Regions from separate parts of the Lysinibacillus sp. SGAir0095 genome, predicted to be linked through region 1. Evidence: riboswitches for the same ligand, from Rfam matches in the RefSeq annotation. Region 1 holds a riboswitch; each other region holds the start of a gene.
What was found. Region 1 has a riboswitch for thiamine pyrophosphate ahead of thiM (hydroxyethylthiazole kinase). Riboswitches for the same ligand answer to the same signal wherever they lie in the genome.
Positions count from the first base shown of each region.

Region 2: it holds a riboswitch for thiamine pyrophosphate, as region 1 does, so the genes downstream of both, C1N55_RS03130 (ABC transporter substrate-binding protein) here and thiM (hydroxyethylthiazole kinase) in region 1, are expected to answer to the same signal.
Region 3: it holds a riboswitch for thiamine pyrophosphate, as region 1 does, so the genes downstream of both, thiT (energy-coupled thiamine transporter ThiT) here and thiM (hydroxyethylthiazole kinase) in region 1, are expected to answer to the same signal.

Region 1 is NZ_CP028083.1:3,951,360-3,961,866, forward strand. It holds gene C1N55_RS19395 (carbon-nitrogen hydrolase family protein) at 1-112, shown strand, start outside; gene C1N55_RS19400 (GNAT family N-acetyltransferase) at 167-835, shown strand; gene C1N55_RS19405 (DUF421 domain-containing protein) at 918-1,550, opposite strand; gene C1N55_RS19410 (alpha/beta-type small acid-soluble spore protein) at 1,667-1,927, opposite strand; gene C1N55_RS19415 (S8 family peptidase) at 2,150-3,124, shown strand; gene C1N55_RS19420 (3-oxoacyl-ACP reductase) at 3,252-4,013, opposite strand; gene thiE (thiamine phosphate synthase) at 4,000-4,638, opposite strand; gene thiD (bifunctional hydroxymethylpyrimidine kinase/phosphomethylpyrimidine kinase) at 4,628-5,443, opposite strand; gene thiM (hydroxyethylthiazole kinase) at 5,440-6,180, opposite strand; TPP riboswitch at 6,348-6,446, opposite strand; TPP riboswitch at 6,501-6,600, opposite strand; gene rpsI (30S ribosomal protein S9) at 6,765-7,157, opposite strand; gene rplM (50S ribosomal protein L13) at 7,180-7,617, opposite strand; gene truA (tRNA pseudouridine(38-40) synthase TruA) at 7,832-8,584, opposite strand; gene C1N55_RS19455 (energy-coupling factor transporter transmembrane component T family protein) at 8,607-9,404, opposite strand; gene C1N55_RS19460 (energy-coupling factor ABC transporter ATP-binding protein) at 9,401-10,273, opposite strand; gene C1N55_RS19465 (energy-coupling factor ABC transporter ATP-binding protein) at 10,249-10,507, opposite strand, start outside.
Region 2 is NZ_CP028083.1:618,361-628,867, forward strand. It holds gene C1N55_RS03100 (SET domain-containing protein) at 1-201, shown strand, start outside; gene C1N55_RS03105 (aspartyl-phosphate phosphatase Spo0E family protein) at 525-713, shown strand; gene C1N55_RS03110 (TatD family hydrolase) at 787-1,557, opposite strand; gene C1N55_RS03115 (ABC transporter ATP-binding protein) at 1,547-2,293, opposite strand; gene C1N55_RS03120 (ABC transporter permease) at 2,290-3,051, opposite strand; gene C1N55_RS03125 (thiamine-binding protein) at 3,051-3,341, opposite strand; gene C1N55_RS03130 (ABC transporter substrate-binding protein) at 3,344-4,360, opposite strand; TPP riboswitch at 4,470-4,579, opposite strand; gene C1N55_RS03135 (hypothetical protein) at 4,803-5,075, shown strand; gene C1N55_RS03140 (GNAT family N-acetyltransferase) at 5,190-5,690, shown strand; gene C1N55_RS03145 (hypothetical protein) at 5,896-6,342, shown strand; gene C1N55_RS03150 (helix-turn-helix transcriptional regulator) at 6,344-6,565, shown strand; gene C1N55_RS03155 (DUF4386 domain-containing protein) at 6,624-7,319, shown strand; gene C1N55_RS03160 (ABC transporter) at 7,635-8,753, shown strand; gene C1N55_RS03165 (ABC transporter permease) at 8,764-9,957, shown strand; gene C1N55_RS03170 (ABC transporter ATP-binding protein) at 9,977-10,507, shown strand, end outside.
Region 3 is NZ_CP028083.1:3,487,580-3,498,086, forward strand. It holds gene motA (flagellar motor stator protein MotA) at 1-281, opposite strand, end outside; gene C1N55_RS20625 (hypothetical protein) at 650-790, shown strand; gene C1N55_RS17265 (beta-class carbonic anhydrase) at 882-1,481, shown strand; gene C1N55_RS17270 (GNAT family N-acetyltransferase) at 1,555-2,106, opposite strand; gene C1N55_RS20830 (polyphosphate kinase 2 family protein) at 2,269-2,529, opposite strand; gene C1N55_RS17280 (hypothetical protein) at 2,791-3,522, shown strand; gene map (type I methionyl aminopeptidase) at 3,545-4,297, opposite strand; gene thiT (energy-coupled thiamine transporter ThiT) at 4,633-5,190, opposite strand; TPP riboswitch at 5,314-5,421, opposite strand; gene C1N55_RS17295 (magnetosome magnetite crystal formation protein family) at 5,555-5,887, shown strand; gene C1N55_RS17300 (AAA family ATPase) at 6,082-9,159, opposite strand; gene C1N55_RS17305 (exonuclease SbcCD subunit D) at 9,156-10,325, opposite strand; gene C1N55_RS17310 (aminopeptidase) at 10,473-10,507, opposite strand, start outside.

The DNA of each region.
Region 1 (10,507 bases):
TATGTTAGTGACAGCCGACCTTGATATTGAACTACTTGAAAAAGTACGCGAAAAAGGTTCTGTTACAACATGGAGAGATCGTCGTATTGACCTTTATACAGATTGGAGATAAAAGCTGTTTTACTTTATCTGTTGCGGGATAACTTTAAGAAAGCGAGGTGTATCCTTGTACCGAAGTGAACAAATATTATTTGATAAGGGTAAACCTGTTCGTATCGCTGTAAGAAATTATTCTAAAGATGATTTTGATGAATTGATTGATATTCAAAGGGAATGCTTTCCACCACCCTTCCCTTCTGAACTATGGTGGAATAAAGAACAACTAACGAATCATGTTACACTATTCCCCGAGGGGGCTTTATGTATTGAAATTGATGGGCAGGTTGTCAGTTCCTTAACAGGCGTTTGTACACATTTTGATCCAGCTCATCCAAATCACACATGGGATGAAGCAACAGACAGTGGCTATATTAACAATCATAGTACGAACGGAAATACACTCTACATTGTCGATATTAGTGTTCGACCAGCTTTTCGTTCTTTAGGGCTTGGCAAAATTATGATGCAGGCCATGTACCATGTTGTGGTTGAAAAGGGATTGGAACGCCTTCTTGGCGGAGGTAGAATGCCTGGTTATCATAAGCATGCAAAAAACATGTCAGCCGATGGATATATTGAGAAAGTAGTAAGTGGCGAATTATATGATCCGGTCATTTCATTTTTATTGAAATGCGGGCGTATGCCACTTGCAGTAGTCGCTAATTATTTAGAGGATGAAGAATCTTTAAATTTCGGTGTCTTAATGGAATGGAAAAATCCATTTAAAATTTTATAACCTAATTACAGAGGCTTAACTTGTATGGTCTCTGTATTTTTTATGAGTCTTAGGAAATTATTTAGTCTTTTTATTTCCCGGGTTACTGTAAATGCTTAGGTTGATTTGATTTATGTGGTTTATTCTCCACCTCTGTGAATAAATTGGGCTGCTGATCATTTTTCGATTGCTCCGAGAATTGAATTTGATTTGCTAAATTTGAATTCATCAGAAGAGCTAATTGGTGAATTTCTTGTTGCACTAATTGAATGTCCTTTTTAGAGGCAGGTTGTGCTTCTTCTTTTAAAATGTAACCAATACGTCCATTCGGTTCTAACGTTGCATATTGTATGTCTTTTATATCTTTTACACTCTGCTGTCTTAAAGACATTTCAAGTTGATCGACCGTAATCCTTAATTTTCTTAAATTTTGTTCATGTAATGACCCATTTTCGATTAATATTTTCGATTTGCCTGTAATGAACTTTTCAACTTTATCAGACTTCAGTTGAATATACTCCACCACTACTAATGTTAAGACTAACGTGATTCCTACCAAAAGTGTCGTCCAAACATCTTCACCCGCAACGGGTTGTATTAATAACGAACCCAGTCCAATCATGATCACTGTTTGAGCTAATGTCATTTGCGATATTGATTTTCTTCCAGCAATTCTGAGTATTAGCGTTCCTCCAATCACAATCAATATAGCCTTCCATATCCAATGAAAATCCACGCAATTAACTCCTTTAATGTTTTTTATAGTATTTAACTTCGTGTTTTAACTATTCGTTTAGTAGACATTTTCATATAAAAAATCTCCCACCAAAACTATGGAGAGAGATTCAATTTTTATTGATTTTTATTTAAATTCTCTTGAGCCATTCTTACAAGTTCTTTTACCATGCTGCCGCCTAGTCTGCCACCGACTTTTCCTGCCTGTTCAGAAGTTAGCTTCCCATTATAACCTTCTTTTAATGGAACCCCTACTTCTTCTGCAATTTCATATTTGGCTTGTTCTGGATCGGTTGTGCCAGCAACTTTTGCCTTTAATTGATCGAGTCCTTGACGAGCCTCAGGAACTAGAATTTTATTTCTATTTCTTCTTGCCATTATCATTCCCTCCTTTCTATCTATCATGTCCCAAAAGAGGCTTAAACATGTTCTTACATGAGAATGGATGCAAAAAACCATCCTTCAACATAGGAAATAATATACATTTTTTATAAATTAATAGTAGAAGAAGGAATGTAAAATTTGTATGTTGAACTAATATAAATAAGGGAGAAATTACTAACTAGTAACTTCCGAATTTAATAAAAGGAGCGGATGAAAATGATTCAAAAACCGTTACAAGTCAAATTAATTCCTTACACTATTGAGTCGGTTGTCGAGAACACAAACGAAACACCAAAAGGAGTCGATTTAATTCAAGCACCTACAATTTGGGAAGATAGTCATCAAGGTGAAGGCATTGTAATTGCAGTTATTGATACAGGTATTGAAACAGATCATCCCGACCTCAAAGATCAAATTATCGACGGGAAAAACTTTACTCCCGATTATGATGGAGATCCTAATATATTTGAAGATAATAATGGCCATGGTACCCACGTATCAGGAACAATCGCCGCTACCTTAAATAATGAAGGGGTTGTTGGAGTAGCTCCTAAAGCAAAAATCCTAAGTTTAAAAGCATTAACTGGACAAGGGTCTGGAGATTATGAGTGGATTATCAATGCCATTAATTATGCAGTAGAGTGGCGTGGACCCGAGCAAGAACGAGTACGCGTCATTTCAATGTCTCTTGGCGGTCCTGAAGATGTTCCTGAAATGCATAAAGCCATTCAAAACGCAGTTAGCCAAGATATTTCAGTTGTTGTCGCAGCTGGTAACGAAGGGGATAGTAGTGAAGATACATTTGAGTATTCTTATCCCGGTAAATACAATGAGGTCATTCAAGTTGGAGCAGTTGATAATAACTTAAAGCTCGCGCCTTTTACGAATACAAATGAAGAAATAGATTTGGTTGCTCCAGGAGTAGAAGTTGTTTCTACTTACTTAGGAAGCAAATATGCTTCTCTTTCCGGCACATCCATGGCTACTCCTCATATTGCCGGGGCTATAGCACTGCTAATTATTTTAAGTGAAAAAGAGTTTGGTCGTTCTTTAAGTGAAGCGGAAATTTATGCGCAGCTTATTAAACGAACTTTACCAATAGGAAATCGTAAAAGCTCTGAAGGGAATGGTTTCCTCGAACTTAACTTAGTTGAAAAAATTCAAGAGATGATGACTGCAACACATATTTAGCAACCCCGCAATTATTTAGAGCACATTTCATAAGAAAATGTGCTCTAATATTGATTGATACGTTATTGCTATACTTATTTACCTTCTGTAGATTGAAAATAGATGTTAGTTAGAAAAGATGCCTTACCTAATCCATAACAAGTCCACCGTCTACCACCAAATTTTGTCCTGTGATTGCTCGCCCCCACGGTGAAGCAAAAAATAGGGCAACATCTGCTAATTCTCTCGGAGTTGTAACCTTTTGCAACGGTGTAGAAGATTCAATGATTTGGAAAACTTCTGCTGTTGTCACTTTACTTGCATCAGTTTGCTTTAGAAGCCCCCCAGACATCATATTCACCGTAATACCATAAGCACCTAACTCTTTGGCCATATTACGAGTAAAGCCGACTAATGCCGCTTTGGCGGTCGTATATTCATGGTAGGCTACAACAGGATTCTGAAAAAGATTCGTCCCTATATTAATAATCCGCCCAAAGCCAAGTTCCTTCATATCATTTAGACAGGCTTGAACACTATTTAGAGCACCCTGAATTGTTCCTTCGAATTGCTTATTATAATCAGCCCAGCTGAGCTCAAAGGCATTTTTTTGTGTAAGCGGATTAAACTCAAAATCAATCAGTGCATTATTTACAACCGTTGTGATAGGTGTATTAAAGTATTGTTTCGCTGAATCCACCATTTGGATGACTTCTTGACGATTCCGTATATCTGCTCGCAAAGCAATTACCTTATCCCCTAACTCTTTGGCCAAATCCTCAGCCTTTTCCTGACTCTGATAATAGTTAATAACGACATTTGCCCCTTCCATTACAAATGCTCTAACAAGTTCTTCACCAACACCTCTACTTGCACCTGTTATCAACACAGTTTGTTCATTTAGTTTCATTCCCATTTCCCCCACTTAGAGCCTGAATTGTTTTTTCTATATTTGGACTTTCACAAATGACTGAAATGACAGATACTCCATCAGCACCGCTTGAACGAACTTCAGCTGCATTCTTTTCATTGATTCCACCAATCCCTACTATCGGAAAATTGGGATACTGACTTCTTGCCTTTTGCAAAAAATCAACTCCAGCAGGTGGTTGTGCATCTGTTTTGGATTTCGTTGCATAAATGGGACCAATACCCACATAATCTGCACCACTTTTAACAGCTAGCTCCATCTCCTGTTCATTATGTACAGATACACCGATGATTTTATTTTTCGCTCTTGCCCGAAATTCGGTAATTGCCAGATCATCCTGCCCAACATGAATACCATCAGCATCTAGCTTTAATGCCAGTTCGACATCATCATTCACAATAAATGGCACGCCATATGCCTTACAAAGCTTCTGGCATGCACGTGCAAATGACTCAAGTGCTTCACCAGTTAAACTGCCTTCTCCCTTTTCACGAAGCTGGAAGCACGTAATCCTTGCTTTCAGTGCTTTTTCTAGCGTTTCTAGTGGTTCCGAAGAATTTAGTGTCCCCATTATAAAGTACACATTTAAGCTGTCACGATTCATGGACTATTACCTCGCAATGCCCATTTGCCCTCTTATACGCAAAATGATTTGTCGGGCCATGTCCATTTCCAATCGATAAAGGAATAGAAATGGCTAAATGTATGAATTTCTTTGCTTCAATAATGGCCTCCTCTATCGTTAACCCTTTTGCTAAACCCGCTGTAATGGCTGCTGAAAAGGTACACCCGGTACCATGCGTATCCTTCGTTTGGACACGTGGTGTCATCATTGTAAAGAAACCACCGTTCCAATAAACAGTGTCCGCAGCAAATTCTCCAGCTAAATGACCTCCTTTCATCACTACATACTGCACGCCCATTGCCAATAGCTTTTTCGCTGCTAGTTCGATATCTTTGGCATTACATATAGACATCCCTGTAAGTGTCTCTGCTTCGGGAATGTTCGGCGTACAAATTGTCGTCAGCGGAAGTAATTTTGTTTTTAGCGCCATCACTGCTTCCTCTTGCAATAAACTCGCTCCTCCTTTGGCAACCATGACTGGATCAACGATAAGGGGAATATTTTGTCCTTTCATCACATCTGCTACAATCTCAATGAGTTCAGCAGAAAAGAGCATGCCTGTTTTAACTGCTTGAACATTAAAATCTGATAGTACAGCATCTAATTGTAGTTTCAAAAATGCAGGTGCGACTTCAGAAATTCCATGGACGCCAAGTGTATTTTGTGCTGTGAGGGATGTAATGGCTGTGGTACCAAATACACCAAGCTCCTGAAATGTTTTGACATCGGCCTGAATTCCCGCGCCTCCTCCAGAATCTGAACCGGCAATTGATAAGGCTATCATTGGCATCCCTCCGCTAATTTTTGGAGTGTATTAATGAATTTGAACTGGAATGTCCCTAACTCTTTGCCACTTTGTTCACTTGCTTCTTTATATTGTTTTAACGTAGAAGCCAAATCCTGCATTGGTTGCTCGCTACTTGCTAATACTGCTGCGCAAATAGCACTTAATAAGCAGCCTGTTCCAGTCACACGGGTTGCATATACATTTCCGCCATGTACTTGTATAATGTCTTCCCCATCAGTCACTAGATCAGCCTCACCTGTTACAACAACGATGCATTTGTACTTCCTTGCAACCTCTTTTGCCACTTGGATTGTGTCCATATCACCCTTGCCACTATCGACACCACGAGACTCCCATGCGACACCGTAGATTGAAGCCAGCTCTCCTTCATTACAACGAAGTACATCGATCTTAATCTGTTCAAGGAGTTGCATAACGACATTTTTACGGAAGGGTGTTGCCCCAACGCCTACAGGATCTAGAACAACTGGCACACCGCATTCATTTGCCTTTTTCCCGGCAACAAGCATTGCCTCACTGGTGCGGGTATTGACTGTCCCAATATTTAAAAGCAAAGCACCTGCTATCGAAACCATATCTCCTACTTCTTCTACTTCATCTGCCATTACTGGTGAAGCCCCGATAGCCAGTAAACCATTGGCTGTAAAATTCGCTACAACATAGTTCGTTATACAATGAACAAGTGGTTTTGCGTGATTAATTTTCGTTAGCATAGCCTCTCACCTCTTCCATCTAGTTTTGTTGCATGCATGGCATTTTGTCCTTGTCCATCTGATTCTGTTTGAAATTTCTTCAAAAAATGCATCTCCTTGTCCTCCTTTTAGTGATTCCAAGAGCAAAAAAGCCTCTACTTTAGATAGTAAAGGCCAAAAAAAGGTAGACTACACCCTTGATTGCTCCCTACGTCAGTCTTAACTGTCAGGTTCTAAGGGTCAGGTTTTAACCTTCTCAACACGAATGTGTCCCCCCGCAATTAAAGTAATTTTGCAAAAGAAAAGCTCTCCTCGAAAAAAGGAGAGCATACAAGCACATAGATAATTTGTACGTTGCTCCCTACGCCCGTATTAACGGATCAGGTTCTAAGGGTCAGGTTTAACCTTCTCAACACGAATCGTGTCCCCCTGCAAAACATTTAATTAAATTCTATATTACACGAAATTAATGAAAAATCTATATTTGTTTGAAATATTAGGTGATTTTTACCATTAACAATGAAAAAATATATCGTCCTTAAAACCTCATTTCCATAAAAAAAGACCCCCAAAGCAAATGCTTTGAGAGTCTTGAAACGCCAAAATTAACGTTTTGAGAACTGAGGCGCACGACGAGCACCTTTAAGACCGTATTTTTTACGTTCTTTCATACGTGGGTCACGAGTTAGTAAACCTGCAGATTTAAGTGCTGGACGGAAATCTGGGTCAACTGATAGTAACGCACGAGCGATACCGTGACGGATTGCACCAGCTTGACCTGTGAATCCACCACCGTTTACGTTTACAAATACATCATAGCTACCTTTAGTTTGAGTTGCTTCTAATGGTTGGTTGATGATTAAGTGTAAAGTTTCGAATGGTAAGTACTCTTCGATACTACGGTTGTTGATAACAATTTTACCTTCGCCTGGTACTAAACGTACGCGAGCTACTGAGCTTTTACGGCGACCTGTGCCGATATATTGAACTTGTGCCAAGGGTATATCCTCCTCTTAATAATTATCCGCGAAGCGTATAGCTTTCCGGTTTTTGTGCTGCATGTGGGTGTTCTGCTCCAGTATAAACGTTAAGTTTACCGAACATTTTACGTCCTAAAGAGTTTTTAGGAAGCATCCCTTTAACTGCTAATTCGATCATTTGTGTTGGGTATTTGTCTTTCATTTCGCCAGCTGTACGTTGTTTTAAACCACCAGCGAATTGAGTGTGACGGTAATAAATTTTACCTTCTAATTTGTTACCTGTTAAATGAATTTTGTCAGCGTTGATTACGATAACAAAGTCACCTGTGTCTACGTTTGGTGTGAATGTTGGTTTATGTTTACCGCGTAAGATAGCAGCTACTTCAGAAGCTAAACGTCCAAGCGTTTGACCTTCTGCGTCAACTACTAACCATTTACGATCTACTTCGTGACCTTTAGCCATGAATGTTGTACGCATTTATATATCCTCCTAATCGATTCGATTACCGTTATTTTTCATTAGTATACACTTATAAGTTTCGGGGCTTATTTGTGGTGGTAATGAAAATACCATATGTCATCTTATAATATATTTACACATAAGTCAAGAAAAAAAGCAACACACCTGGACGTGTTGCTTATTTATTTTAGCACACATATCTAAGTACGTGTATGACCAGATTTTGGGCGTTCTATGTCTCATTTTTATAGAAAACTTTCTCAAGGTAGAGACCCTGTGGTGGTGCGGTTTTACCCGCATTTCCGCGATCCATTGAAGCAACAATTTTCTTTAAGTCTCCTGCTTCTTTCTTCCCTATACCAACTTCCCACAAGGTACCGGCAATGATTCGTACCATGTTATATAAAAAGCCGTTACCTTCTATGACCATATGAAGCTCTTCTCCCTGCCAGGAGAAGTTCAATGAATGAACAGTACGAACTTTATCTACTACACTTGTATTCGCCGCACAGAAGCATGAGAAATCATGGGTACCGATAATATATTGTGCAGCAGCCTGCATATTATCGATATTCGGCTTCACCCCATTGGTTTCAACCGTATAGTGTCTACGAAAAGGACTTTGCTCTGATTCGCAATTCCAAATGTATCTATACCGTTTCCCCGTTACACTGTATCTAGCATGGAAATCAGCCTCTGCTTCCTCTACTGCTATCACACGGATATCTCGAGGCAATTGGACATTTAATGCTTTTTTATAACGATCCAGTGGAATTGAAAGCGATGTATCAAAATGAATCACCTGTCCAGTTGCATGCACACGGGCATCCGTGCGACCACTCGCAGTTATTTTAACTTTCTCGCCTTTATGCATTTTCGATAATACAGTTTCAATTTCAAGCTGAACAGTTCTTTCCCCTGGTTGAACCTGATACCCTGCAAAAAGAGTACCATCATAGCTAATCGTTGCTTTTAAACGTCTCAATCACGTCACCTCAAACTTATCCCTAATTACGGTAAAATACCAATAATGCCGTCATAATGACAAATACAACTAAACATACTGTGTCGCGCCAATCCCATTTTAACTGGCGATATCGCGTCCGTCCTTCTCCTCCACGATATCCTCGTACCTCCATAGCTGTTGCTAAATCCTCAGCCCGTTTAAAAGCACTGACAAAAAGCGGTACTAAAAGTGGCACAACAGCCTTCACACGATCTTTTAAAGGCCCGGCACTTAAATCCGAACCACGTGCCATTTGCGCTTTCATAATTTTATCTGTTTCATCCATTAATGTCGGTATAAAGCGAAGGGCAATAGACATCATTAAAGCTAATTCATGGACAGGCAGTTTTACCTTTTTTAAAGGGTTTAGCAATACTTCAATCCCATCTGTTATCGAAATAGGTGAAGTCGTCAAAGTCAAAATAGATGTCATAAATACAAGTACCAGGAAACGTATTGAAATAAATATCCCTTGTCTTAACCCTTCCTCATAGACTTTAAAGAAGCCAAGTTCAAGGAGAATGTCCCCTTCTCTAGTAAATAGAATATGAATTAAGAACGTAAATACTAATAGAATCATCACCGGCTTTAAACCATTAATCAAAAAGTATAAACGAATACGAGACATTAAAATAACAAGCAAGGTAAATGCTAATAGAAACGCATAGGTAATGATGTTATTCGCTAAAAAAACTACTAAGATAAAAGCAAAAACAAAGATTAGCTTAGAGCGAGGATCTAATCGATGTACAAATGAATCACCAGGTATATAACGGCCAAAAATCATTTTTTCCATCATTTAGCATCACGCCCCTCTCGTATGGCATGTGCAACTTCCGCTGCCAGTTCTTCCTCTGTTAAGCAAATTTTTGAAAGTGACTTATTCATTAACTTTTCAATCTTTCTTTGGAAACGGACAATATGCGGCAGTTCTAAACGATATTTTTCAAGAGTATCCGCATCCGAAAAAATTTCACTTGGTGTTCCGTTCAGTACACTATGACCTTCATGCATAATCGCGATTTTGTCCGCGTAGCGTGCCGCATCTTCCATACTATGAGTAACTAGTATCGTCGTTAACCCACGTTCTTTATGAAGGGAATAGAACATGTCCATAATCTCTTTTTGCCCACGGGGGTCAAGACCAGCTGTCGGCTCATCTAAAACGATAACCTCAGGATCCATTGCAAGCACACCAGCAATCGCCACACGACGCATTTGGCCACCAGACAAATCAAAGGGTGACTTGTTTAAAGTTTCCTCTGGTAAGCCTACTAGCTTAATTAGCTCGCGTGCCCGTTCTTCAGCTACTTGTTCGGACACTCCAAAGTTCATGGGTCCAAACATAATATCCTTTAGAACGGTTTCTTCAAATAATTGATGTTCAGGAAACTGAAAAACAATGCCCACCTTTTGGCGAACTGGCTTTAGCTCCTTCGCTTTCTTCCCGGCTTCAATTACACGTTCTCCGATATGTACTTGTCCTTTTGACGGCTTTAAAAGGCCATTAAAGTGCTGAAGGATGGTAGACTTCCCCGATCCTGTATGTCCTATGATTGCCTGATAGGTTCCATGAGGAATTGTTAAATCAACACCAAATAAAGCATATTTTTCAAAAGGTGTCCCCATCGAATAGGCGTAGCTTACTTGTTGAAGTTTGATGTCCATAGATCATTCACCAACTCTTCTTCTGTCATATGTTGTCCTGCTAATAACACACCATTTTCTTTGAAAAGGTTTGTCATTCGCATAGCAAAAGGTAGCTCTAAACCAAATTCCACCAACTTGTCACCAAGTGCAAAGATTTCAGTAGGCGTTCCTTCAGCATACTTTTTCCCATCATTCATAAATAACACACGATCAGCAAACAGTGCTTCCTCTACATCATGTGTAATGGAAAGA
Region 2 (10,507 bases), 810 kb from region 1:
ATTAATCATACGGCGATGCTTCTTGGCTATGGCATGTTGTTCAACCATTCTTATGAACCAAATGCTATCTATGAAATCAATTTTGACAATCATACTTTTGATTTCTTTGCTTATACAGATATAAAAGCTGGAGAGGAAATTCTCATTAATTATAATGGGGATGTCGATGACAAAGATCCATTATGGTTTAACAAGGAATAAGGTAAACCTTTTTAAAGTAAGATAAATAGGGATAGTAGGAGTCAAGCTTCTATTAAAGTGCGTTAATCTAAAGTAGATTGACGCATTTTTTTATGTAAAATTCTGGTTTATTCAATCTCTTTAAGGGTATCATTTCCATAATAGGAGCTATATAGGAATTGATAAGAAGGTCTTCTTATATTTTTACGCTTACAAAATATAGAAATAAGAATGTATGGTGATATTCATTTCTGATTTTTTGGTAGATAATTATATTAAAATTGATTCGATATAATAGTTATATGTTGCGTTGGGTTGAAAAATAAAAGTTGGAGGGAATTAATATGGGAAAAGTAGCGATGTCTTTGGTAGATTTAAAGGTTGAAATTGAAGCTCTACAGAATCGTATGATCGATATTGGATTATCAAAAGGGTTGACTCATCCAGATACCGTTAAATGTAGTCAAGAATTAGATGTAGTCCTAAATTACTTCCAACAAATTAACTCACAACAAAATACTTATGTTTCGTAACTAATTGCCAGTCTTTTTTGAAGATAAAATGAAAGATGTCTCAAAAGAGTACTTCAAGACATCTTCATTTCATTTAAATTCCATAAAATCTTTTTGTATTTTCATATAAAATTTTCCTTGTTTCTTCAACAGAGCGTTGTTGAAGACGGGCAATTTTTTCAATTGATTGAACCATCATTTTTGGTTCTGTTCGTATATTGGTAAAAGGTCCTTCAAAGGGCCAGGGTCCATCTGTTTCTACCATCATTAATTCAATAGGGTATTTACAAATAAGTTGTTGAATTTCATCCTCATATAAACAATCAGGCGTAGTTGAAATAAAATAGCCATTTTCTATCATCCGCTTTAATACTTTATCATCGCCCTTAAACCAATGAAAATGAGCTTTGGTCACTTGATGCTTTTCAAGTAAATCACATGCAATATGTGCATCTTCATATACGGCATGGAGAACAATAGGTTTCTTCCATTTAACAGCAAACGCTATAAATCGCTCTAGTAACTGAATATAAGGTTCATAGTCTAAAGGTTCTTGACACTCTACTTTCTTATAATAAGGTAATCCGACTTCACCAACTGCCACCATATCGTCTACATGCTCTTCCATCCATGAAAATAACTGCTCGATTTCCTCAAATGAAGGAATGTCCTGCTCGGGATGAAAACCGAAAGCTGATTTTATGCGGTTATCTACTAGAGAAAGGCCATGATTTCTGATGCAAGAGGCCAAGTCAAAGGACACAGCCACCAAAGCTTCCACATGATGTACCCTAAGCCCGTTTAATATCTCATCAATATCTTTCTCTTCATAATGGTCAAGGTGGATATGTGCATCAATCATCATTGGTGATTTCCTCCTTCATGTACTTGAAAATTTGTCGCTTTAATTGGAAGAATTCATTTGCTTCGAGTAAACGCTCATCTCTTGGACGTGAAAAGGGGACAATGATTTCTGCTTTTACATGTGCCGGCCTTTTGGATAAGACATAGATACGGTCTGCTAAAAATAATGCTTCCTCAATACTATGAGTAATAAACAAAATAGATTTTCGGTTTTCTTCCCAAACAGAAAGCAGCCATTTTTGCATCTTGATTCGCGTAAATTCATCTAATGCTGAAAATGGTTCATCTAAACAAAGAAGGCTTTGTTTGCTGAGCAACGCTCGAATAAATGCGATTCGTTGCTTCATCCCTCCGGATAATTCACTTGGATAGGAGGATTCAAACTCTGATAATCCAGCCTTTTCAAGCAACTGTTTTGCTTCCTCATAATCTGGTTTTTCCTTCAACTCTGCTGCTAGTACTACATTTTCTAGCACTGTACGCCATGGGAATAGGGAGGGGTGCTGAGGCATGTAACTAATCGAGCCCTTTTTTCCATTTATCGTTTCACCGTTCAGCTGAATCGTTCCATAATCAGGAGTTAGAAGACCACCAATGAGCTGAAGAAGTGTGCTTTTTCCACTGCCGGAAGGTCCAAGAATGGCAACAAATTCATGGGTTTTCACCTGCAAATTCATTTTTTCTAGTACTGGTAGATGTCCAAAGGCCATGTTCAATTCAGTTATTGTAAGACTCATTTTATTCCCTCATTTCGTCCCTTAACTACTAGTTTTTCCATAAGACGGATTACCCCGAATAAGCAAATACTTAATAACATGATAAAGCCTATTGCAACGAATACGCGATCAATGCGAAATGACGATTGAGCAAGTGTCATATAAACGCCAATCCCTTTTTTGGCACCAAGCCACTCTGAAATTACAGCGCCCATTACACTGTATGTGGCTGCGATTTTTAAACCAGAAAAAATGGAGGGAAGGGCATGTGGAAGCTCCAGTTTCCAAAAGATTTGTTTATTTGTTGCCCCAACCATCCTCATATAATGCTTTAGCTCAGGTGCTGTTTGCCTAAAACCATCCATGCTTGCTACAACAATGGGGAAGAAGCAAACAAGACTAATGATAATAAGCTTAGGGAATAGACCAAAGCCAAACCAAATAATAAGTAACGGGGCCAACACGATCGTCGGGATATTTTGCGATAAAATCAAAAGTGGATAAAGGACTTCATTTACTTTTGGCAATCGATGGAGAATAGTGGAAATGGAAATTCCGACACTGCAGCCAATAACCAGACCAATAATCGATAAATAAATGGTAGCAAGTAAATGCCCATAAAAATCACTAAAGAAAGTAGTAGCCTCTATAATAACATCGCTTGGAGCAGGCAATAGCCATTTTGGTGTCTCTGTTATTCGTATGAGCAGCTCCCAAAGCAGAAATAAAAAGAGGAGGAAGAAAAGCGACCTTCCTCCATGCATACCCATCTTTTGCATTAATGATATTTCTCCGTTAATGTCTCCATCGAAATTCCAGTTGGTTGGTACAAAATTTTCATCTGAGTAATTACATTGACACTACCTAATTCAATCATTTTTTCATTCATTTTTTTTATGATAAGTAAAAGCTCTGAAAGTTCCCCCTCCATTGTTGTCTCTAAGGGCTGAACTTTATATTTCACACCAGCTGCATCGATAATTGCGATTGCTGCATCAACAAATGGGATTACATCTTCAAGTTCTTTTGTTTTTGGAATGATTTGTACACTAATTAATGAATTTGCCATTTTTATTCTCCTTTTTCCGGTAGGAATTCATTTGTAAATGCTGTTTCAGGGGTAAATTCACCTTCTAAAACACCGTTTTCTTTCATCCAATCCGCATAATTTTGCCAAACTTCAAGTTTTTGCTCGCCAAAGCGCGGTGCATCATCCTGATATTTGTCTGCAAGCCATTTTTGACTTTCTAGTACAAGCTCAGTATCTAATTCAGGAGCTGCTTTAGAAAGGATAGCTGCTGCATCCTCCGGGTTTTTAATTGCAAATTGATATCCTTGAGAGGCTGCCGTTACAAAGGCTTTCACCGTTTCCGTTTTTTCTTCAATCATATTTTCGTTTGTTGCAAGGACTGGAGTATAGTAATCCAGTTTTTCACTATAGTCTGTTAAATACACCATATTGATGTCTTCTCCCCGAAGTTCAGCTTCAATGCCTGTCCACGCGTAATAAATCCAAGCAAAATCAATTCCTTGATTAGCCATTGTGAAAAAGTCGGCATTACCCGAATTGACGATATCTAGCTTATCGATATCTGCTTTTTCAGTGTTCATTAGTGTTTCCAACACGGCTTGTTCGATAGGGGAGCCCCAACCGCCATATACTCGATTTTCAAAATCCTTTGGCGAATCAATATTTTTGTCTGCTGGTGAGGCAAAACCGGATGTATTGTGCTGAATCACAGCTGCAATGGATACGATAGGGACATCCTGTGTTCGAGCGAGCGTAATCGATTCTTGGTAGCTTACACCAAATTCTGCTTTACCTGAAGCTACAAGCTGATCGGCACCTGCATCACCTGGTTGAATGATTTCAACTTCTAAACCTTGTTCTTCAAAATAGCCATTTTCTTTGGCGACATAAAGTCCAGTGTGGTTCGTGTTAGGTGTCCAATCCAACACAACGGTTACTTTTTCTAAATTTTCCTTCGGTTGCTCGTTAGAAGCGTTCGAGTCTGTTTCTGTTTCGTTCGATTGGCAGCCAACAAGCGCGAAAACTGCCATCATTACTAAGATGTAAAGTCTTTTCATGGGAATCCTCCAATAGAATGAATTAATCCATAAAAAGAAGAAATAAAAAACGCCCAGGATCAAAATCATCCCAGACGTAACCAACATTCATTTCAACATGAAAGAAAATCAAATTGAAGCCAATGTTCCCTACGCTGGTGTTAACCAAATCAGGTTCAAAGGGTTAGTATCATACGGATACAGTCTCAGCTGGCTAAACCAGCCCCCCTACATTCTTCTTGATATGAACTTACATTTCCTATTTTAGACATAATTGTGATAAAAGTTCAATATTATTCTAAAATATGATAGAGAATAATAGAATTGGCGGCAAACTTCTAGCGTCAGCCCGAACATAATTAGAATTCTAAGTGTTGACCATGTTACAGGAATAGAAGAGTTTTGATATAATTAAAAAAGAGAATCTATAGCTTAAAAAGAAATAACTTAGGAGAGAAAAACAGTGCCAATAGCTATCATTATATTAGTACTCGCCATCGTATTGGCAGTTTATATTAGTCGCAACAAGGCCACGAAAAAAAAGCTTTTAATATGGGGTGTAGCGGCCATCGTTGCCATCGCACCTTTACTGTCTTGGATTGCGGGGATTTTATTTGGGATGGATGAAGGGGACGGTTTTGTAGGATTTACAGTGATGATCTATAGCTTTGTTTTACTGGAAGTTATCGGATTTGTTCTTGTATATCTCGGCATTTTTAAGAGAATGAGAAGATAAGTGTTTCTACAAGTTTAGAAGCACTTTTTCTTTTGCAAATCTTTGTGAAAGATTTTATTGTAATCCGGTGTAAATAGAATTAACATGAATTTAAAACTTGGAAGAGGAGATTTTATGACACTAGAAATTACATTTCGCGACGCCACATTAGAAGATTTACCGAAAATTGTAGAGATTTATAATTCAACGATTTCAGGCAGAATGGTCACAGCAGACACTGAGCCGGTAACGGTTGAAGATCGATTGAAGTGGTTCCATGAGCATACCCCTTCTAAAAGACCTCTATGGGTAGTGGAAACAAGTGGGGAAATCTGTGGATGGGTTAGCCTTCAAGACTTTTATGGAAGACCTGCCTATCAAGCAACTGCAGAGGTTAGCATTTACCTAGATGAAAATTTTAGAGGACATGGCCTTGGAAAAACAGTATTATCCAAAGTAATAGAGGTCGCGCCAAGCTGTGGAGTTGAGACTTTACTAGGTTTCATCTTTGGCCATAACGAACCAAGTCTTCGCTTATTTGAAAAATTTGGCTTCGATAGATGGGCGCATCTCCCGGAAGTGGCTACTTTGGACGGAGTAAAAAGAGATTTAGTAATTTTGGGAAAGAAACTATAAAATTAAATAAAGTACTATATTTCAATTAAAAAGAGTTGTCTCAAACTACATATGAGGCAACTCCTTTTTTTGTTGAACAAATAGCAGAAGAAATTTCTTTGGAAAACTAATGTAATTTGTAGTTAACTTTTTGTATGGTTCAACATACAATATGTATAACAAACTTTACATGATGTAAAATGAAGTATACATGGGAGGTGAAGAGATGACCTATCAAGAAAAGAAGAGCATCGTATCATTGATTAGTGCCATCCTTATTTTTGTATCCTATTGCTTGTATATGTACCCGCGTTACCCTGAAGAGGGTCTGGAGTCGATGGAAACCTTTCATTATTGGAGTTCTTTCGTACTTATTCTGACAGTGTTTTCAATCGTGGCACATATTATCATCAGTATTCTTTTTAATATTGTCTTTAGAATGACAACAAAAGAGAGGGAACCAAAATTTGCAGATGAACTGGATAAGTTAATCGAATTAAAAGCGTTCCGGAATTCATTTTTTGTGTTTATCTTAGGCTTTATTCTTGCCATGGGTTCACTGATTATCTATCAGCCATTACAGGTGATGTTTGTTATCCTAATTGCTTCTGGATTCATATCTGATGTAACTGGATCTGCTACAAAACTATATCACTATAGGAGAGGAGTATAAGATGGGCAAAAATCTTGTCGGCAATCACATACGAAAATTACGATTCAACCATGACGAAATGACACAGCAGCAATTGGCTGACAAGGTGGGTGTAACAAGGCAAACAATCGTGTCTCTCGAAAAGGGAAATTACTCGCCATCTCTAGAACTGGCATTTCGTATTGCTAAATCCTTTAATTTACCATTGGAAGAAGTATTCTTCTATGAAGAGGAAACAAAGTAGAAGAACTTTGATTGATAGGGTTTACCGTTTTGATTTTATTCGACAAAGGGGATAATAGATGAGTTCAGATAAGAAAACGGCAAAAATTGTAGGAGTTCTGTTTTTACTTGCAGCCATTACGGCGGTAATTGGTCTTAATTTATATGATCCTATATTAAATGGAACAGACTATCTAAATAGAGGCACCGAACATGCAAACCAGGTAATACTAGGTGCAATTATGGAGTTGATTCTTGTGGTTTCAGTAGTTGGTACTGCAACAACAATGTTTCCTATTTTAAGAAAGTATAATGAAACCATAGCTCTTTGGCATGTTTGTTTTAGGTTCCTTGAAGCTGTTATCATCACTGTGGGGATAATAAGCGTTCTTTCACTATTGACGATAAGTCGGGAATTTGTTGCAGGTGGATCTCAGAATGCTGCCTACTATCTAGCTTCAGGGACTCTTTTAAAAGCGATACATGACTGGACATTTTTACTTGGCCCTCTTTTCATGCTTGGTATAAACACAATAATGTACAGTTATATATTTTACAAGACTAAGCTGGTACCTAGATTCATATCAACGCTGGGTATAACAGGAGCAATACTAGTTTTCATTTGTGCTTTCTTAGTCATGTACGGTGTATTTCCACAAGTTTCACTATGGGGTGGAATTTTTGCGTTACCAGCCATTTGGCTTATCGTTAAAGGGTTCAATAAATCTGCTATTGCTTCCATATCTGTTCAATCAGAACACGACCAGATAGCATAAACCTTTTAAAGATAGCCAAGGATATAAAGCTCACTAGCGAAAATTTGTTTTATGGCAGGCTATAAAAACGGTGATTTTTTAGGGGAAAATGCGCCTCCAATTGTTAGTTACATCTAACATTGGAGGTGCATTTTTATATTCGTCAATTTCCCTCTGAAGGAGAAATAAATAGAGAGCAGCTGAAGTTTTTTGCGTAATATCCAACTCTAATTTTATATGTACATAATAGTCGGAAAATTTGGTATACTGATAAACGATTCCCTTTCTTTGGAAATATAGTAGTTTTATAGAAACAATATTAATAGGAGGTTATCTATGTGGAAGCTGTTAAAGAATGATTTGATTATAGAAAAAACAAATAAGAAAAATATAATTGCTTGTATCGTAGTGGCAATATTCGTTTTTGGACTATTTTATTATGTGAAAGTTGAAAATTCACAAAAACTTATAGATGAAAAGGCAAGTGAATATCAATCTGTCGCATCAGCCCTGACAAAGTTTCAAACGGCAGATGCCATGGATTACGGGAATGGGAGCGATTTGTATTATAACTTGCTCCAACAGCAACGCCATGTTGTGAATCAAAGTATGGCTCTAAAAATAGACCGTCCACAGTTATATTTGGATACGGGTATTAAGCTGGCAGAGTTAAGAGCAAATGCTTTTGAATTAGAAGGCTATGAAAAGGTTGCGACGAATCTTCCGACAAAAACAGAGAATCAATTGGATTCCATACTCTATGAATTCATGGACAAAACAGGAATCTTGGTCTCACAGGAGGCGTTGTCCTTCTTTCCATTTCTCGTAAATCTATTTATGATGCTAGGTTCTTTTTGGTTTATTTTTATCAGTATTTTTTCATGTGGAATTTTAATTGAAGAGTTTCGTCATACTTCATTAATAAAAGGATATCCTGTTTCCTTTGATCAATATGTGCTGGCAAAATCTACTTCAGCAATGCTCATTGTCTGTATTTTTATAGTAGAAATAATTATTTGTAGTTTGCCCTTCATCTACTTTTATGGGGTAGGGAACCCAAAGTATCCGATTGCTATTTATGATGGCAGTTTCAAAGTAATCACAACTTTCGAATACATAGGAATTGCCTTAGTCTATATGATTTTTATATCGATTTTTACCATTTTGTTATCCGTTATTCTAAATGTGATATTAAGAAATATGTATTTAACTTTGTTTGTTCAATTGCTGTTGTTTATTGCTCCTTCTTTATTTCCAGCGTTAGTTAGCCTTGTTCCATTTAATCCATTTAACTATATGAACTTTACTAATCTATTAAATGGACAAAGCCTCGAGCTTGCAAAGCCAATCGGATTAGAAATAAGCCATGGGTTAATCTATCTCGGAGTCAGTATTGTGCTGATGCTGATTGCTGTAAAGCTATTCTTTACTACTGGAAAACTAAAAAAAGTATAGGAGGGGAACTATGCGAGCCTATTTTAAGTTTGAATTTATTCAATTTTTGTTCAATAAGAAGAATATCGCCATCTATGTCATTCTACTGTTTTTTGCATGCTTCTACGCATTGAAAATTGCGCCATCCTATGACCCGATTGAGAAGGTTGATAGAGATGAGATTGAAGCAAGATTCCTAACAAGGGAAGATTTTCTTAACAACGTAGTCATTGATGAGAATACATATCCTTTAACACAATTTGCTGCTGCCATTTTTCCTGAATGGAATGAATATGATCAACAACGGTTGGATGCCTTAGATGACAATGATATGAAGAAGTACGCAGAGGCAACTTATAAGTGGTATGAGTACTCGGATTTTATGATTTTTAGAAATGGGAAGGGGTTTCTTTATTACAATTCCCGTTATTATACTGCAGGAAACCTGTATGCAACTGAAGATGGACATTATGCCTATATGTATTCTGCTAGTCGTTTTAAAGGTTATGCCGATGGAAGTTCTGATCTATCGATAAATGTTTTCGAGGAAAGGACGGCTTTGCAAACATTGCAACGGCTACTCCATGGATATTTACCTTTGATTCTTTTAATCGGTTGTATTCTCTTTACTGCTGATATCGTATTAAAAGATAAACGGAATCCAACGTTAATAAAGGGGTTCCCCATATCAATCTGGAGTAGGCTTCTTGTAAAAGGTGGGGTTGCTTTAATAGGGAGCATCCTAACTGTTATCCCATTGTCTGTTGGGTTCTTCCTAATAGCAATTCAAAATGGGTTAGGTGATTTTAATTTACCGGTACCGATTTTTAGTTATGAGGCAAAAGCCTTTACGTCGATTGCAATGGGAGAATATCTATTCCAGAATGCCTTATTAATTCTTTTTTGGTTTGTTTTGTTGATTTCTTTGCTATTGCTGGTAAGTGTTCTCGTTAGAAATGAGTTTGCTAATTTAGTAGTAGGATGTGTCGTGGTTTTTGCCGAATTTTATTATTATGTGAGAGGGCTTGGGTTTGTAAAGGATATACAATGGTACCCATCGAGCTATGTTCAGGTTGGGCAGATCATTGCAGGGTATCGTGAGTATCTCAATAATTCGGTAGCGCTAACACTGGCAAATGGTCTTCTTGTGATGTCTTTATGTACAGTCATTTGTCTCCTTATCACATTCATAGTTAGTAATCATAGAAGGTTTAAGTTATTTTGATGAAACAGGAGGAAGCGGTATGATTGAGCTAAAAAATATAGGTGTAAATTTTTCAGGTAGAGATATTTTAAAAGAGGTTTCAATCACTTTCCACCCTGGAGAAATTATCGGTCTAGTGGCTCCCAATGGAACAGGAAAATCTACGCTGATGAATGTCATCATGAACTATCTTCGACCAACTACTGGGAAAGTGCTTGTTAATAATGAACTGGAGTATACAACGAAAAAGAATGAAGTGAAAATTCACAAGCTCGTTTCGATGATGCCAGATCAGAGTGATTTATATAATCATCTTTCTGGGAAGCAGCATCTTAAAATTTATTCTTCCATGTGGAAAAGCAACCCGGCATTGATTGAGAGCACGATTACAGCACTTGGAATGGAATCATATATCAATAAAAAAACTGGGACCTATTCATTGGGGATGCGTCAGAGACTTTGCTTTGCTATGCAAATTGTGTCAGATACGCAAATCATGCTAATGGATGAAGTAATGAATGGCTTAGATCCTACGCAAGTAGAAATTATTTCGCAAATCCTGGTAAAGAAA
Region 3 (10,507 bases), 460 kb from region 1:
AACCCTTCTCGGCGAGCTAAATCTGCCCACTGGGAAAACATTTTTATAATCTCAACTTCACTTGTACCCTTTTGTTCAGTGAAAAGAATTTTAAATAACTTAGGGACTCTTTTTAACTCACTCATCGGAAACGCCACAGCAATTGTAGCGACTGTTCCGACAATTATTATTAGAAAGGCCGCAGGGTTAATTAAAATACTTAAGCTTGCACCTTTTACAACCATCCCGACAAATACAGCAATTATTCCGAGTACGATTCCGACTAACGTTGATATATCCATATATGTTCCTCCAAATCTTCTACTATTCTTTTTTTCGACAAATAATTTATTTTTTTTACAGTCATATGACAGATTGATTGAAACAAGTTAAATATATTTCAAAATTTCTACAAACTTTTAAATTCCTTTAACTAAATAGATATTTTTTTCTATAAATGGTATTAACATTTAGTTTTTCGCGGGACATAAATTTTTTTCATACTGCTAGCTTTACTGCTTTTACTCATAAATTTTATGAAAAGGCTAACGCTTCTCAGTCCTTCATGAAATTGGCAAGATATTTTTTCGTTCCATCTTACAATTCATAAAAGATATATAGTATAATAGGTTCCAAGACAATTGTTAGTTTAGAAAGGAGTCTTTCAACAATGGGTATGTTTATTTCAACTGTAGCTGGCTTTTTCGTTGTGTTAATGATTGCAATGGCAATGTTCATTCACTATTTACGTGTTGGATTAGATTCTAAATCTTCAGTACGAATCGATCCAAAACCAACAGAAAAATTCTAAAATATTAAGTCAACAAAATTCTCTAACGAGTTTTGTTGACTTTTTTCGTATATAATGAATTTGTATAAATATATGAATAGGAGTTGAGTGAATGATGGGAACTTCTTTAAATGAAATCCTAAGCTTTAATGAGTCCTTTGTTAAATTCAAACAGTACGAGCCTTACATTACATCCAAATATCCTGACAAAAAATCGGTGATCTTAACTTGTATGGATACTCGTCTAGTCGAATTACTGCCTAAAGCAATGAATTTGAAAAATGGTGATGTCAAAATAGTAAAAAGTGCAGGAGCTCAAGTCAGTCATCCTTTCGGAGCTGTTATGCGAAGCATATTAGTAGCTGTGTATGAATTAAAAGCCGACGAGGTTTATGTAATCGGACATCATGATTGTGGCATGAGTGCCATAGATCCAGAAGTAATGATTCAGCATATGGTTGAACGTGGAATCAATGAAGATATTTTTAATACGGTTAAATATTCTGGAATCGACATTGTTGACTGGCTTCGAGGGTTTGGGGATGTTTCGACAAGTGTTTTAAAAAGTGTTGATATGATTCGTAATCATCCTTTGATGCCAAAAATGACACCGGTTCACGGACTTGTCATCGATCCGAATACTGGTAAATTAGATTTACTTGCTGATGGGAATACCAATTTAAAGGAAAGTGAAACAGAAACACTCCTTTAAGAAATAAAGAGGGCTACCTACCTAAATACAATTGCACTAAAACAAATTGTATGATAAGCAGGATAGCCCCATTTTATTTTCTAAGATCATCTTGAAGTAAAGAATATAAATAATGATCTTCCCAGCTCCCATTAATATACAAAAGCTCTCTTAATAAACCTTCCCGAACAAATTGGGCATTTTCCAGTACTTTAATGGAACCTTCATTCTTGGGTGATACATAAGCCTCAATCCGATGCAGCTTCACATTATGAAATGCAAATTTAATAACTTCTTTTATCGCTTCAGTTGCAATCCCTTTACGTGTATACCTTTCATCAATTGAGTAGCCGATAAATGCACTATTGTATGGAAGCCTCTTAATGGCATACAAGGATATATGTCCAATTAATGCATTGCTGCCTTTGGGATAAATCCCAAATGAGAATTCCCGATTTGCACGAAGTAAATGAATACTTTCTAATATTTTCTTAAATTGCGCCTCTTCAGTGTAAAATTCTTCTTCATGAAGCGGCTCATGTATGGACCAGAAAAATTTATTCCTTCTCATGAGTTCAGCTAAACTTCTAGCATCGGACTCTACAAAGGTGCGTAATAATAAGCGATCCCCCTCAATCTTTACCAACTTATCACCCTTTTTATGTAATAAATTCAAAAACTTTTTCACCATCACAAAAGTACCCTAAAGCCTTTCTTGAAGTATCTTACGACTAGCCATGTTTCCATTATTTTGCACATTATCTATTTCTTTAATTCAAGCTTCTTTTATTAATTCCTTCTTTCAAAATTAAAAATTAGTAATCGTTAATCCTTTTTGTCCTGCCGCCTGCTTTAAATGAGTAATTGTTTCTCTTAATACTTTTATGCGAGCATAATGCTTATTATTTCCTGAAATCAAAACCCAAGGTGCGTTAAAGGAATCCGTTTTCTCAAACATTTCATTAGCACATTCCACATACTCATCAAACTTTTCACGATTACGCCAGTCTTCAGCGGTCAATTTCCATGCCTTCATCGGATTAGTTTGACGCTCATTAAAACGGGCCAATTGTTCTTCTCCATCCATTCAAATACAATTATTAGACTAAATTTATTTTTAAGAGAAATTGTTGAATATTAAGCATTTCATATTGGAGCTTTTCTAGTTCTTTTTTGTATTCTTATTTATCGATTGTTATATTTAAGTCTAGAGCTTCAATTCTTTGCATCACGTTCACTCCTAAATATCTTTATTATTATTGTATGTTAATGGAAAATGTTGTTCAAAGCTTTGTTAATGTATATAATTTTATAGAAAGGAGAGGAATGAATGAGTCGACTAATCTTATTATTTACTTCGGTCATTGTAGCCACACTCTTTACACTAAATGCATTTTGGCTACAATTAAATGGGCATTCAACAATAGATATCATAAATCGATTGCCATTATTATTTGCACCAGCAAATTATGTTTACTACATATGGATTATTATTTTCATATCTCTTTTCCTTTGGATTTATCACTATATCAAGTACCGACGGACTGACCTCTTTATTACGAATTTTCAAACGATATTGTTCATAGTCGTAGTGATTCTTCAAATTGCCACACTTTGGAGCTGGCATAGCGATTATTTCGTTTTATCAACTGTACTTTTATTCATACAAGTTGTAACGTTATTCGTACTTTATTATTCTTATCCGTTGAAAAAAGAGATGCTTACAATACGAATACCCGTTTCGATTTACTTTAGTTGGTCAACCTTCTTACTGATTTTAAATTGCTGTTACCTTTTAGTAGAATATCAATGGTCAGGTTTTGGAATAAGTAATGCTCTTTGGGCCGTGATTCTAATGACCTTTGGAACAGCCATTGCACTACATCTGAGATTTCATCATTTTGATATTGCCTATCCAGCCGTGTTTATATGGTGTTATATCGGAATTGCAGTTCAAAACGGTTTTGACGAACTTTTAGTTACGACAGCAGCTCTATTCTTAGCAGGCGTTATGATTGTGGGCCTGTTCCTAATAAAAAAGAATCCTGTACACTTGAAATAACCTCAAGTGCCAGGATTCTTTTTTAGTCCTCAATTTGTGTAAGAATAATCGGTTTATCTTTTGTAACAACAATCGTATGTTCAATCTGGGCAACAAGGGATTTATCTGGTGTGATAAATGTCCAACCATCTCCCGCTTCCACAATATGCTCCGCTTTTTCGGAAATAAATGGTTCTACCGCTAACACCATTCCTTCTTTCAGGATGGTAGTATCCCAAGCATCAAAATAGTTTAATACATGTTCTGGCTTTTCATGTAAAGCACGCCCTACACCATGACCAGTTAAATTCATAATCACTGTTAACCCATTATCTCTAGCTTCACGTTCTACTGCTTTACCAATTTGATTTAGTTTTGATCCCGCTTTAACTTTTGTCATTGCTCGTTCAAATGCAGATTTTGCTACTTTACAAAGCTTTTCTTTTTCAGGGTGACCATCTCCCACAACAAAAGAAATTCCTGTATCTGCAAAATAGCCATCGAATGAACCAGATACATCAATATTTACCATGTCACCTTCATTTATAACTCTAGAACCGGGAATACCATGTGCTACCTCGTGGTTGACACTAATACAAGTAAAGCCAGGGAAATCATACTCCCCTTTAGGACCTGAAATTGCTCCTGCTTCTTCAAACATACGGCCGCCAATTTCGTCTAATTCCTTTGTTGTAATACCTGGTTTTGTTGCTGCTTTCATGGCATCACGAATTTCAGCACAAATTCGTCCAATCTTTTTTAACGCTGCTAACTCTTCACTTGTTTGTACAATCATCTTAAATGTTCCTTCTTCCTATTTACATATCTCTATATAATATACCACAATCATAACAAATTATTGGGCATGTAATCTTGAAGAAGGGCTTTTGAATTCAAATATTATAATACGTTCTTTAGCCAACATATAATTCACAAATATAAATTTTGATTTAGTGTTCCTTAGGTGAGTAGCCTGAGTACACACGAAGCTCGAGCCAATTTGGGATAGCAATGTGTTTCATCCACCTTATGAATCGCATCTCACTTCCATCTCTCCCTAACAATACGTTTCCTCGACGGTTTAATAAATTGAAAAAGACGACCTTAATTACTTCTGGTCGTCTTTGTCATTTATTTTGTTTGTAAAAGTCTTGGGGCTGCAGTGAAAATTAATGAACCTACGATGGCTGTTAGGATGATTGCTGGAATCATATAAGAACCATTATAAATTATTGTATATAGCCAAACATTTTGATCGCCTGCGTATTCACTAAAGAAAACAGCACCGGCAATTGCATGTGCTGCGTAGCGCAATAGTCCGCCAACTACTATCCCCAATACAATATAAAGGGTAATGTTTTTCTTATTAACTTCATGAGCTGCTCGAAGAATTTGTTTTCGGAATATGCCTGCAAGACCTACAACTGAGAATGCTACTCCATAATCAAGTAACGCTTGAACCCAATGTAAGATGTAAGCTCCAAAACTCATTTGTAAAACACCAATTAGTAAGCCTGTGGTAATACCTGCTAAGATTCCCCAACGCACCGCCATGATGAGGATAGGTAACATTACAAAGCTAATGGAGCCACCTTGAGCCCAGAATTTAAATGAAATTTGGTCCAGTACCAGACCAATACCCGCAAAAATCGCAATCTCAACGAGCATTAATAGTTTTTTATTGTTCATAACAAATCTCCTCTCTTTAATTCAATTGGAACCTAAGAGAAGGATAGAAATCCTAATAATATAAAGTCTAGATTTCTCCAAAAATAAAAATGGCGCCAGGACAGAGCCTAAACGCCAATTGGAGTCGGTTTCTATCCACATCCCTACGCAAGTACTAGCTTACAGGTTCAAAGAGTTAATGCAACAAGTGCATAATCTCAGCTGACTTCATCAGCTCCCCTTGTGGTAAATACATTTTGTTTAATTGTTAGAACATTACTAATTGTATCAAACTATATGTTTTTTTCAACTAGAATATGAATACGAATCCTTTATATTGTCAATCACTTCCATATATAATTAAAAATTATAACGAGGTGAATACATGGAAAATAATAATAAAATACTTTCTGCCATTTGTTATGTTAGTTTATTGTTTGCACCTTTTTTATTGCCTATTATCGTTTACTTCGTCATTAAAGATAAAGAAGTAAAGTACCATGCAAAACGCGCAATGCTATCACACTCCATTCCCACAGTTCTTTCTATTCTTTTAGTTATCTTGGGGTTAATCGGCGTATTTTCTATGAACTATGACAATATGAACGGATACATTATGAAGATGTTCATTTTGATGGGAATTTATTTTGCTATCACGATCGGAGTGATCATTTGGAATTTAGTTCAAGCCTATCGAGTTTTCCGGGTAGGTTTCTAAAGTACCTTTTAAGGGTATAGTTCTTATAAAGGTGAAGGAGTGCATTATCTATGAAATTGGGAAAAACCATAAAAACGATTATGAAGGTGGCACCAATTGTATATCCCATAATCAAAAAAGTAATGGATAAGAAAAAATCATCAAGGACAGGCTATAAAATAAACGGCAGAGACTACTAAGGTCTCCGCCGTTTTTTACTTAAGCAGAAAGGACGTTTTACTATAGCCCTCTTTTAATTTTTCGACCTGTAAAATGGCAGGAATTGCTGCTTTCAACTCGGATACGTGTGAGATAACGCCAATGATTCGTCCGGATTTTTGAAGATCAATCAATGTATCAATTGCTTTCATTAGGGATTCTTCATCTAAGGAGCCAAAACCTTCATCGATAAACATCGTATCGATTTTCACATTCCCTCGGAAGCTTTGAATTACATCCGCCATTCCTAGAGCCAGACATAAGGAAGCATTAAACTTCTCTCCACCGGATAACGATTTAACATCTCGCGATTGACCTGTATACGTATCGTACACATCTAGGCTTAAACCACTTTGGCGTCCGTGGGATTCCTGTCTATCTGAACATTGTAAATAATATTGTCCATTTGATAGATTTTTTAATCGAATATTGGCCGCTTCTGTAATTTGTTCTAAATAACCCATTTGTACATATCGTTCAAAGGATATTTTTTTACCATTTTGACCGCGCAATAGATTGTATAAATCGATTATTTGACTAGACATCTCCTCAAGCTGGAATATCTTATCTGCAACGTGATCTAATTTCTCGGAGAAGTCTATGGCTTGGCGTTCATATTCGAGTGAGCGATTAAGTGTTTGAAGCGTATTTTCATATTCGAGCTTTAATGTATTTAACGCCTCTTCAATTTTTGCTAAATCTACTTTTTCTTTTCCTTCCAGCTCTTCACTCTCTTGCTCAACTTGAGTAATTATTGTATGAAGCACTTTCGAAAACTCCATATATTGATTCTGGAGATGATTAATTTGGAAATCATCTCGAATAGCAGACTCAAAATGCTTATAGTTCTCAAAGGCAGCTTCATGCATTGCCCGTTTAAACTCTTCTTTTGCTCGGTGAAGCTTTTCTTCAAGATTCTCAATTTGTTTTGCTGTTTGGTTTACAACTTCTTCTGTTGTAGCAACATACTTCTCCACCTCATGTAAATGCTTTTGCACCTTTTCCCATTGAGAAAATAAAGTTAGCTTATGCTGTTCAGAATCTGCAATTGCCTTGTGTAATTGTGAAATATGCTGTAATTCACTTGGTATAGACTTTTGCTGTTCTGTTAAAACTGTACTTTCCTTTAAAAGTTGTTCTTTCGTTTGATGGTGTTTTCCTTCTAGCTGTCTTTGTCTTCCTTCTAATTGTTCAAGTACTAATTTCAACTGTTTTTGATTCTTTTTATAGGCTACTAGTTTTGCATCGTCATTTTTCAGTTGCTCAATTGTTAGATTCAAATTATTGAACTGTTGAACAAACTGCTGTTCTTTTTCTGGTGTTGCATGATGTCTTTCAAGCTCTTGTTCACATTGAGTTACTCTTGCTTTAAGGGCGCTTATATTTGCTTCATCTCTATACTTCTTTTGCTCAACTTCGGCAAGACTTGCCTTTAACTTTTTAATAGTTGCTTCATCAACAATCTCAGTATGTTCAGCAAGGATCTGCCCATGTTCTTTGCTGCCGCAGACAGGACAAGGTGACCCAGGAACTAAACTAGCTGCTAGTCGTGATGCCTGGTTCGTTAGCCATTTTCCTTCTTCTAATTCGTAAGTTTCTTGTGCAATCTCGTATTCTTTTTCCACTTGATTTGCATTCGCTTGTAGGCCATTCAAGTCATTTTTCAACTGATTATAGTTTGAAAATAGGTTAATCACTTCTTTTAAGTTACTTTGCTGTTCTAGAAGCTCCTTGAAGTTTTCCGTTTTCTCTTCTAGCTGTTCGATTAGCTGGTTAAGCTGAACATCTTTTTCCTTTTCCCCATTAAACTCTTGCTCAATTTTTGCTAAAGCAGTTCGAGCGTCCTTTTCAGCAAGCTGTAGAGACTGAACCTTTTTGCTTAATGCTTCAATTTGTTCATAACGCGGTAATAATTTTTGAAGATCATTTAAATGTTGAGCTGCATGATCACGTTCCTGTTGTTTAGCACTCTCTATCTCAAACGCTATATTTGCTTCCGACAGATTCTTTTTAGCCACTTCTAAGCTTTGCTTTACACTTTCTAAATGGCTTTGCTTTTCCACCTTTTCTTTGTGTAATGCATGGCATTGTTGATTTAATGGCTGAATCTTGCTCGCACGAATGGCCGCTTCATATTCATTTTTCATTTGTTCGTGAATTGGTTTTTGTTGTTCTAATTCTTTAAGCTTTTGCTTTTTCTTTTCATAGTTATCAATTCGGTCATTTATTGCCTTATTATGTACAAATAGATTGTACTGTTCATCATGTTTTTTAACGGCTTTGGCATAGAGTTTTTTGTCTTCTACAATTTTTTCTTTATAATAATTAATTTCCTCATCCAGTGCATCTTGAATTTGATAGACATTTGACTCTTGCGCTAAGACAGCAAACAATAAGGAATCTCTTTTTGGCAAGGTTCCTTCAATTTGAGCGATATAGCTATTTTTCAAAGTACGGGCACGATCTAATTCTGTCTCTGCTTTTCGTTTCTTTTCCTCAAGCTTTTGAGTCATTTCACCATAACGATTGGTTTTGAAAATTTTACGTAAGATTTCTTCTTTATTATCTGATTGCGAGGTTAATAGCTTACGGAATTCCCCTTGCGGAAGCATGACAATTTGATTGAACTGATCATAAGATAATCCAATAAGTTCCTCAATTTTTTGATTGATATCCGTTACTCTTTGTCGTTCCACCGAAGCTACTTCTTGTCCATCATTTTGCAATTCAAACAGCTCATATTTCTCCCCGGTAGCTGTTTTCCGCCCTTCCTTTACATGTGAAAGCTGGCGTAAAACACGGTAGGTTTTCTCATGGATCTCAAACACTAATTCAACCGCAGTGTGAACTGAATCTTCGGCAAAGTCACTTCTTAATGTTTTCGTCTCTTTACGATCCTGTCCACTTCCAAAGCCATATAAAGCAAAGCAAATGCCATCAAAGATCGTTGTTTTGCCCGCTCCTGTAGAACCTGAAATGACAAATAATCGGTTGTCTTTTAGCTCCTTGAAATCAATAACTTCCTCACTTTTATATGGCCCAAAAGCTCTCATTGTTAGTTTAATTGGCTTCATCTTGCTACCACCTCTTTCGTTTCACGTTCTTCACTTAGCAGCTCCTGTAAAACCTCTTCAAACAATTGCTGAGCTATTTCACTTGGCTCCTGTCCTACTATTTCTTTATGGAAAGCCTTAAATAGGCTGAAGTCATCCAACTGCTCTCTTCGAACAATAGCTGCTTCCCCTTCAATTGTTTCTCTTGGAAGTGCTTTACGCTCGACATGCATTGCATTTGGATAAACTGTACGAATTTGCTCCATTGCACCTACCACTGGCGTTTTGTCGGTTAATCGAACAAATACATAATCCTCGTTTACAGGTGTTCTTAATATCTCTTGAATGGAGCCTTCAACAATTCTTAAATCTCTTCTTGGTTTAAATGGACGCTTCTCGATTGAAACTTGTCCTTCTTGGTCTAACTCTACAATTAAATAACCCTTTTCATGATTCTCTTCCGAAGACGAATATTTTAAAGGTGATCCTGAATAGCGGATTTTTTCATTTAACACATAATGTGCTTTATGCAGATGTCCCAGTGCTGTGTAATGGAATGAATTAAAGTATTCCGCACTTACACACTCCGATCCGCCAATTGCTAATGGTCGCTCTGAGTCACTAGTATTTTCTATTTTTTCACCATACGGGGTTACAAAGGCATGTCCAATAAATACATGTCTTTTGGAGTTGTCCATCTTTTCTTCTATCTTTTCTACTATTTTTTTCATCGCATCATCGTGGGTACTAATGGAGTCGTCCTCAAATAAACTTTTCACTGTAGAAGGTTCAGCAAAAGGTACTAAATGGAAATGAACATCTCCAAACCCATCATTTAGAATAATAGGTTCTAGATTCTTTATATCTCCCGAAATGTGCAAGCCCGTTTCCTTCATCAATTTGCTTCCAAATTGAAGTCGCGTCGGGCTATCATGATTTCCCGCAATACTTAGCACAGGCACTTTACGTTTCAACACGATTTCTGCTAATATCTCGTCCAATAAATCAACAGCTTCCACCGGAGGAAGTGCACGGTCATATAAGTCGCCAGCAATAATTACAGCATCTGGTTGTTCTTCATCAATAGCTTGCAAAAATTGCTCCAATACATAGCGTTGGTCGTCCGTCATATATACACCTTGTACCAGCTTTCCTAAATGCCAATCAGCAGTATGAAATAGTTTCATTACACTAAAACCTCCATTTGAAATGTTTTTTCTATTATAACATCTTTCGATAAAAAAAGACTGATTTCTACGAACAAGCATTCGTAAAAATCAGTCGTATTTTCAATGTAAATTTTGGTTATTACTCAACTTTTCGTTGGGCCACCATTAAAATGCCCAATTCCCTTTTCGGAAGATTGGTT